Regions from separate parts of the Klebsiella sp. PL-2018 genome, predicted to be linked through region 1. Evidence: predicted binding sites of a transcription regulator. Region 1 holds the regulator's gene; each other region holds the start of a gene.

Region 1 (2,204 bases):
CTGGTGGTACCGGGCGGGAAAATGGGGCTGGCGATGGAACTGATTATGGCGCCGCTGGTTGAGCGGCTGATGGAAGGCAGGAAAATCAGCGAGTAGCCAGAACCCCGGTGGCGCGATTGCCGGCCGGGGCGCATTCGGCTTACCCTTCGATCACTTCATAAGAGTGGGTAATGTTTACCGCTTTCTCAAGCATCAGCGCGACGGAACAATACTTTTCCGCCGACAGGTCGACCGCGCGAGACACGGCAGCGTCCTTCAGTTCTTTACCGGTCACGATAAAATGCAGATTGATATGGGTAAACAGACGCGGCGCCTCTTCGCGGCGCTCCGAGGTCAGCTTAACTTCGCAGTTGGTGACGTTCTGGCGGCCCTTCTGCAATATGGAAACCACATCAATCGCGCTGCATCCGCCTGCCGCCATCAGTACCATTTCCATTGGGCTAGGCGCTTTATCCCCGGAATTGCCGTCCATCAGAATCTGGTGACCAGAAGCCGACTCACCGATGAAGGTTAACCCTTCAACCCACTTCACTCGCGCTTGCATAAATTTAACTCCAGGGCTGTAATTTTCCTGACAGATTACGCGTACATAACAATTCTAGCAACGGAAGGCGACCTGGGTCATGCTGAAGCGAGACACCAGGAGACATGCGGCGAAAGCTATGCTAAAACAATCTGGATGCTACAGTAATACATTGATGTACTGCATGTATGCAGAGGACTTCACATTACAGGCTGCAGAAAAATTTCAGCCGGATTCCCAGGTATAGGGATTCAATACGATTGCATGCCCGGATGCCGTGTAGTGTCGGCACCCGGAGATAGCTTATAACAGAGGATAACCGCGCATGGTGCTTGGCAAACCGCAAACAGACCCTACCCTTGAATGGTTCTTGTCTCATTGCCACATTCATAAGTACCCATCAAAGAGCACGCTGATCCACCAGGGTGAGAAAGCAGAAACGTTGTACTACATCGTTAAAGGCTCCGTGGCTGTACTCATCAAGGATGAAGAAGGTAAAGAGATGATCCTCTCTTACCTTAATCAGGGCGATTTCATCGGTGAATTAGGCTTGTTTGAAGAAGGCCAGGAGCGTAGCGCTTGGGTACGTGCGAAAACCGCATGTGAAGTGGCCGAAATCTCCTACAAAAAGTTCCGTCAGCTGATCCAGGTTAACCCGGACATCCTGATGCGTCTCTCTTCGCAGATGGCTCGTCGTCTGCAGGTCACGTCTGAGAAAGTCGGCAACCTCGCCTTCCTTGACGTTACCGGTCGTATCGCTCAGACGCTGCTGAACCTGGCTAAACAGCCGGATGCGATGACCCACCCGGACGGTATGCAAATTAAAATTACCCGCCAGGAAATTGGTCAGATCGTCGGATGCTCCCGCGAGACCGTTGGCCGCATCCTGAAAATGCTGGAAGATCAAAACCTGATCTCCGCGCACGGTAAAACTATCGTCGTCTACGGTACCCGTTAAGTCGGTAAAACGGCGTATTGCCTAACAATACGCCGTTTTTGTTTTCCCCTCATGTGGCGCAGGCTGATTTACCACCCGGAAGTCAACTATGCACTGCGGCAAACGCTGGTGTTGTGTCTGCCGGTTGCGATTGGGCTTCTGCTCGGTCATCTCCAGCAGGGGCTGCTGTTTTCTCTAGTTCCCGCCTGCTGCAACGTTGCCGGGCTGGATACGCCGCATAAACGCTTCTTTAAACGCCTGATTATCGGCGGCAGCCTGTTTGCCGGCTGTAGCCTGATCGTTCAGCTCCTTCTGCAGCGAGACATCCCTTTGCCGCTGATCCTCACGGGTCTGGCGCTCATCCTCGGCGTCACCGCCGAAATCAGCTCCCTGCACGCTCGGCTGCTGCCCGCCTCGCTTATCGCGGCTATTTTTACCCTCAGTCTCGCTGGCAATATGCCGATCTGGGAGCCGCTGTTAATCTACGCCATGGGCACCTTATGGTATGGCGTGTTTAACTGGTTCTGGTTTTGGCTGTGGCGCGAACAGCCGCTGCGCGAATCATTAAGCCTGCTCTACCGGGAGCTGGCCAACTACTGCGAGGCCAAATACAGTCTGCTTACCCAGCATACGGACCCCGCCACATCGCTGCCGCCGCTGCTCAACCGCCAGCAGAAGGTGGTGGATCTGATTACCCAGTGCTATCAGCAGATGCATATGCTGGCGGCTAACCAGCGCAGCGAT
Region 2 (2,204 bases), 1.3 Mb from region 1:
TGCCGTTGATGAAAAAACGAATCTCTTCATCGCTCAGCGCATGACCATCACGTTTTTTACGAATAATTTCTTGTGCGAGAAACAAGATAACCTCCCGAGGAAAGAGTCAAAGACCAACCACAGGCCGGACAGCATCCGGCCTTGAGGTCAGGCAAATTACGTATTAGTAGCTGCTGGCGCTCTTACCATCGCCGTGACCCAGCGCTTTCAGCAGGCTTGCCAGCAGGCTGGAAGCGCCAAAGCGGTAGTGACGAGAGTCGGCCCAGTCGGCACCGAACAGTTCATCGGCAATAGCGAGGAACTTTTGCGCGTCTTCTGCGCTACGCACGCCGCCCGCCGGTTTGAAGCCGACGCTCTGCTGAACGCCCATATCGCGGATGACTTCCAGCATGATGCGCGCGCTTTCCGGGGTCGCATTGACCGGAACTTTACCGGTAGACGTTTTGATAAAATCGGCACCGGCTTTGATGGCGATTTCAGACGCTTTACGAATCAGCGCTTCTTCTTTCAGCTCACCGGTTTCGATAATCACTTTCAGCAGCACGTTTGCCGCCGCGCAGGCTTCTTTACAGGCTTTCACCAGGTCAAAACCCACCTGTTCGTTGCCGGCAATCAGCGCGCGGTAAGGGAATACGACGTCAACTTCGTCTGCGCCGTAAGCTATCGCCGCGCGGGTTTCCGCCAGCGCAATAGCAATATCATCGTTACCGTGCGGGAAATTGGTCACCGTCGCGATCCGGATATCCGGGGTACCCTGCTCGTTCAGCGTTTTACGCGCGATCGGGATAAAGCGCGGGTAGATGCATACTGCGGCAGTATTCCCTACCGGTGTTTTGGCCTGGTGGCACAGCGCGATCACTTTTTCATTGGTGTCGTCATCGTTCAGGGTGGTCAGGTCCATCAGTTTCAACGCGCGCAGGCTGCTTGCCGTTAAATCAGTCATTTCATACTCCGACGGCGTATTGCCGTATTAAAGTTTGTTCACCTTGCGAGTCTGTTACTATTGTAACATCCCCTCGCCGTTACACTTCGATATACATCACAGTTAATGAAAACTAATTACTAATTTGCATTACTGTAGAGTGATATGAATCACATAATAAATCCCTGTGCATGCCCCCCGAAGGCCAGACTCTCTTTAAGCATAATCAGGAATCTCAGTGTCGAGGCAATGTTATTATTGTAACATACCCACGCGGTCAACCTCGATATCAGCGCGGACATTTTGTGCGAAAAAATGCCAGATGCATCATGAGTGATTGATAAACAGATAATTATTAAATGATAGGATTTTAACACACAGATGAGAGATCCCCGCGGCGGCGGTGCCGCGGGGTAGGGTCGTGATTAACGACGGCGCTATAGCGCGAGGAAGACGCCCGCTATCGTGGCGCTCATCAGGTTAGACAGCGTCCCCGCCGCCACGGCCCGCATGCCCAGCTGGGCAATTTCCTGGCGACGATTAGGCGCCATGCCGCCCAGTCCGCCAATCAGAATCGCAATGGATGACAGATTGGCAAAACCGCACAGGGCAAACGAGATGATGGCCTTGGTGTGGGTTGAAATCACCTGCAAACCGGCGGCTGCGACCTCGGCGTCGGCTTTCAGGTATTCACCGAAATTCATGTAGGCCACAAACTCGTTGATAATCAGCTTCTGGCCGATAAACGAGCCGGCAACGGTGGCCTCATTCCACGGAACGCCAATCACCCACGCCAGCGGTGAGAAGACCCAGCCGAGGATCATTTGCAGCGACAGGTCCGGATGGTTAAACCAGCCGCCCACGCCGGAGAGAATACCGTTAACCAGGGCAATCAGCGCGATAAACGCCAGCAGCATCGCCCCGACGTTAAGCGCCAGCTGCATCCCGGAAGCCGCGCCGGACGCGGCGGCATCCAGCACGTTCGCCGGCGCCTGCGGATCGGCGTCGTTTTTTTCCATCGCCGGGTTGTCCCGGGGCTGCTCGGTTTCCGGCACGATAATCTTCGCGAACAGCAGGCCGCCCGGCGCCGCCATAAACGAAGCGGCAATCAGGTATTCCAGCGGTACGCCCATCTGCGCGTAACCGGCCAGAACGGAGCCCGCAACCGAGGCCAGGCCCCCGCACATCACGGCGAAGAGCTCGGAACGGGTCATGGTGGCGATATATGGACGCACCACCAGCGGCGCTTCGGTCTGGCCAACGAAGATGTTCGCCGTGGCAG
Region 3 (2,204 bases), 490 kb from region 1:
TTTAGCGATCTCGACCATCTGCTGATCGCCGATCGACAAATCGCCCACCAGCTTTTGGCTGTTGAAGCGTAAGTTCAGCTTTGCCAATAGCTTGTCAGCTTCGGCATACATCGTTTTCCAGTCAATTTTGCCAAAGCGATTCACAAACTCACGACCGAGGAAAATATTCTCGGCGATCGTCAGCTGGGGGATCAGGTTGAGTTCCTGGTGAATGATGCCGATTCCGGCTTCCTGAGAAGATTTAGGTCCGTTGAAGGTGGTCTCTTTCCCCAACCACAGCAGCGAACCGGCATCGCGGGAGTAGATACCGGTCAGCACCTTCATCATGGTGGACTTGCCGGCACCGTTCTCCCCGACCAGCGCCATCACGCGACCTGGATAGACATTTAGCGAGGCGCCGGAGAGCGCCTTGACGCCAGGGAACGCTTTATCGATCCCTTTTAGTTGCAATAAGGCTTCCATATCGGCGACCTCAGAACGTCACGCCGGCACAGAGAATAACGTTCGCATACGGGGAACACTCCCCGCTGCGAATCACCGCCTGACTGTCTGCGGTTTCTTTTTTAAACTGCTCATGACTGGTGTAACGAATTTCAATGGTGTTTCCCTGGTGCTGCTGCAGCTGCTCAAGGTGAGTGAGCAACGTCGCATGGAGCTGCGGATTAAGGGTTTTAATCTCTTCCGCCAGGATAGCCGCTTCAACCTGCATTTCGCTCGTCACCACCTCCAGAACCTGCATAAAGGAGGGCACCCCGTGGGTTAACGCCATATCAATACGCGCGCTGCTGCGGGGAACCGGTAAACCAGCGTCGCAAACAACCAGCGTATCGGTATGCCCCAGACGGGAGATGACCGACGAGATATCAGCATTGAGGACGGTACCTTTTTTCATTTTCTCTTTTGCTCCATTAGCGAAACGTTTCGCTGGTATAAGTATTAGCAATAAGAGAACAGAAAACCATCACCAGATGTGAGAATTGTGATCGTCATCGAAACGTTTCGCAACGCAGCAGCGAGAAAGTCTGAAGCGAGCAGATAAAACAAAAAAGCCCTTCATTAAGAAGGGCCCTAGTGAATCAAATCTCAACCTGGGTGCCGAGTTCAATAACCCGGTTAGGCGGGATTTCGAACTGATCCGGCGCCCGCAGGGCGTTGCGCTGCAGCAGCAGATACAGCTTGCCGCGCAGGCGCAGATACCACGGCCGCTTGCCGATGATCAACGACTCATGCGACATAAAGAAGGAGGTCTCCATCATCCGGCAGCTCAGGCCTTCCAGCCCGCAGCGGTGGAAAACCTCTTCGACGTTCGGCGTTTCGCGCCAGCCGTAGCTGGCAACGACGCGCCAGAACGACGGCGATATCTGTTCAATCTGTACGCGACGAACGTTATGTACGTACGGCGCGTCTTCGGTACGCAGCGTGAGCAAAATCACCCGCTCGTGCAGCACCTTGTTATGCTTCAGGTTGTGCAACAGCGCGAAAGGAATCACGTTCAGCGCCCGGGACATATAAACAGCGGTACCCGGCACGCGAACCGGCGGCGATTTTTCAAGAGAAGAGATCATCGCCTCCAGAGAATTACCGTGCTCATGCATCCGACGCAGAAGGCGGAAACGCTCGCTCTTCCAGGTGGTCATGATGGTAAACATCACCAGACCGAGGGTCAGAGGCAGCCAGCCGCCGGAGACGATTTTATCGAGGTTCGCGGAGAAGAGCGGGATATCAATGCACATAAAGGCAACCAACAGCAGCGCCACAATAAACTTATTCCAGTGCCAGTTTTGCCGCGCCACCGTCGTGAACAAAATGGTGGTCAGCACCATCGTTCCCGTCACCGCAATACCGTATGCCGCCGCCAGATTCGAGGAGTGCTCAAAGTTAACAATAACGATGACCACCGAGATATAGAGCAGCCAGTTGATAAACGGGATGTAAATCTGCCCGGACTCCATTTCCGAGGTGTGAATAATACGCATCGGCGACAGGTACCCCAGACGCACGGCCTGGCGAGTCAGAGAGAAGACGCCGGAGATAACCGCCTGGGAAGCGATAACCGTCGCCAGGGCGGCAATGATCAGCATTGGGATCAGCGCCCACTCCGGCGCCAGCAGAAAGAACGGGTTTTTAATCGCTTCCGGATGTTTAAGCAGCAGCGCCCCCTGACCAAAGTAGTTCAGTACCAGCGAAGGCAGCACGACCGAAAA
Region 4 (2,204 bases), 2.3 Mb from region 1:
GGCCTGAATAAAACGCATCTCGAAAGCTCGGTATTTCGCTACGTGCAGGAGACGCTGGGGCTGAAGATGATGGGATCGTATCGGGTGGTGCGGGCGGTGAAACCGCAGGCGCTGGACAGAGAACATCTCAACTGCGAAGCGAGCGACCCGGTGCTGGAGGTGGAACAGGTGATCTATCTGGAGGACGGTACGCCGCTGGAGTATGCCCATTGCCACTATCGCTACGACCACGGCGGAATTATTCTGGTCAATAACGGATAAAAAAATGGCGGGCACCGGGCCCGCCACTCTGCGCGATGCGTTTTAGTTCAGACGCACCGGCATACCGGAACGGTTCTGGATCGCCTGATCGACCACGCTCTGGTCTACGTCAGTTTGGCTGGTAATCGCCTGTACTGATTTGGTCAGGTTAATCGGCACGATTTCGCCGCCCTGGAACTGCTCTTCCGTGGTGGACAGCGGGTTGTGAACTTCAATGAAGCGGCTGCCGTCAGGCTCGGTAGTGGCTTTTACCGGCTCATCGATAAACTCAACGCGGGTGCCGACCGGCACGTTTTCAAACAGGAACTTGATATCGTCATTACGCAGACGCACGCAGCCGTGGCTGACGCGCAGGCCGATGCCGAAGTTAGCGTTGGTACCGTGAATAGCGTACAGGCGGCCGATATACAGCGCGTACAGGCCCATCGGGTTATCAGGGCCGGCAGGAACAACGGCCGGCAGCGGTTCACCGGCTGCGGCATATTCAGCGTGCATTTTGGCGGTAGGCGTCCAGGTCGGACCGGCTTTTTTACGCTCAACTTTCGTCACCCAGTTGATCGGCGTGTCTTTGCCTAACTGGCCGATGCCGATCGGCAGCACGATGACGGTGTTGGTGCCTTTCGGATAGTAGTAGAGGCGCATTTCCGCGCTGTTGATGACGATACCTTCATGCACGGTGTCCGGCAGGATCAGCTGCTGCGGGATATTCAGCACGGTGCCGCCTTTCGGCAGGAAGGTGTCCACGCCCGGGTTGGCTTCCAGCATGTTGGATAAACCCATCTGGTATTCAGCGGCGAAATATTCCAGCGGCTGCTTGTTGCCTTCCGGAATGGTGATCACCTGGTTCTGGCCAATCAGACGGCTGCCGTCGGTGGGCAGAGGGTAGGTTACAGCAGAAGCTGTGTTGCAAAAGCCCACGATGGCGAAGGCTGCCGCGAAGAGTGTTGATAATTTCATAATCTTTATATCGTGGGCGATGTTAATGCCGCACAGGCCTTTGTCAGTTTAAACAGGAAGTCGATGGGAGCGCATTATATGTGCTTTCCGGCAAACAGGTAAATGAGATGTGTACGAAATCACATTTTTTTCCTGTGACCCTGAGTGTAGCCCGTCAACGCGGGCTCTGCAGCCTGAAAACGGGAGGGGATTACCCCTCCAGAAGCCGCGACTGGAGCGCTTCTCGCGCCTGCGGCGTGAGCTGATACTCTTTCTCCAGCCAGGCATCGACGCTGGCGTAGCGTTCGTCGATTTGCGAAAGCGCGGCGGCAAGGTAGGACTCATGCACCGTCATCATTTCCGCCAGGTTCTGCCGGCCGCGGGGGGTCAGCGCATTGCCGAGGGACTGGAGCATGAAATCTTCGACCTGCGTCAGCATGCCCTGGGTGAGCAGATATTCCTCCATGACCGTATGACGATCGCAGCCGAGGGCGAACAGCGTCAACGCGCAGCCAACGCCGGTGCGGTCTTTTCCCACCGCGCAGTGCTGCAGCAGCGCGCCGTCGAAAGGCTCCATCAGCCAACCGGCCAACTGGCGATAAGCGGCGTTATTGAACGGCAGTTGGCGGTAGAGCGCCAGCATAAACTGCTCGCCGTTAAGGGCGTTCAGGGTGGCGGCGTTGAGCTCGGTGACTTTGGCGTTGACGTCGCGAACGTGCGGATTCGCCGGGGCGTTGAGGTAGTGAGCCGCTTCGTTCAGCTTATCGGGGCTGCGATTCACTTCGCCCGGGTCGCGATAATCAATCACCCGGCTAAGCGGGATCGCGTCCAGATGGGTGAGGTCATCTGCCGTCATCATATGCAGCGAGCCGGAGCGGAATAATTTCCCGGTACGCACGCGACGGCCGTCGGCGGTACGCTGGCCGCCCAGGTCACGAAAGTTGATACCGCCCTGCAGCGATAAGAAAGCCGGATGGCGGGAGTGTGTGGTCATAGGTTCCTTCCAG

Evidence for each region. The regulator CRP, encoded in region 1, controls carbon source genes, mostly activating them, when cyclic AMP is high. The targets are predictions, from matches to a motif close to ATGTGANNNNNNTCACAT.
Region 2: the regulator CRP is predicted to act here: its motif matches at 1,081-1,098, upstream of deoC (deoxyribose-phosphate aldolase).
Region 3: the regulator CRP is predicted to act here: its motif matches at 978-995, upstream of rbsD (D-ribose pyranase).
Region 4: the regulator CRP is predicted to act here: its motif matches at 1,326-1,343, upstream of ldtB (L,D-transpeptidase).

The regions. Positions count from the first base shown of each region.
Region 1 covers NZ_CP077673.1:5,389,302-5,391,505, forward strand. The annotation lists gene MKleb_RS25535 (phosphoribulokinase) at 1-96, shown strand, start outside; gene MKleb_RS25540 (OsmC family protein) at 140-544, opposite strand; gene crp (cAMP-activated global transcriptional regulator CRP) at 849-1,481, shown strand; gene MKleb_RS25550 (YccS/YhfK family putative transporter) at 1,533-2,204, shown strand, end outside.
Region 2 covers NZ_CP077673.1:819,359-821,562, reverse strand. The annotation lists gene deoA (thymidine phosphorylase) at 1-85, opposite strand, end outside; gene deoC (deoxyribose-phosphate aldolase) at 164-943, opposite strand; gene MKleb_RS03905 (NupC/NupG family nucleoside CNT transporter) at 1,360-2,204, opposite strand, start outside.
Region 3 covers NZ_CP077673.1:52,686-54,889, reverse strand. The annotation lists gene rbsA (ribose ABC transporter ATP-binding protein RbsA) at 1-462, opposite strand, end outside; gene rbsD (D-ribose pyranase) at 473-892, opposite strand; gene kup (low affinity potassium transporter Kup) at 1,077-2,204, opposite strand, start outside.
Region 4 covers NZ_CP077673.1:1,862,910-1,865,113, forward strand. The annotation lists gene MKleb_RS08650 (GntR family transcriptional regulator) at 1-261, shown strand, start outside; gene ldtB (L,D-transpeptidase) at 304-1,218, opposite strand; gene MKleb_RS08660 (tyrosine-protein phosphatase) at 1,409-2,191, opposite strand.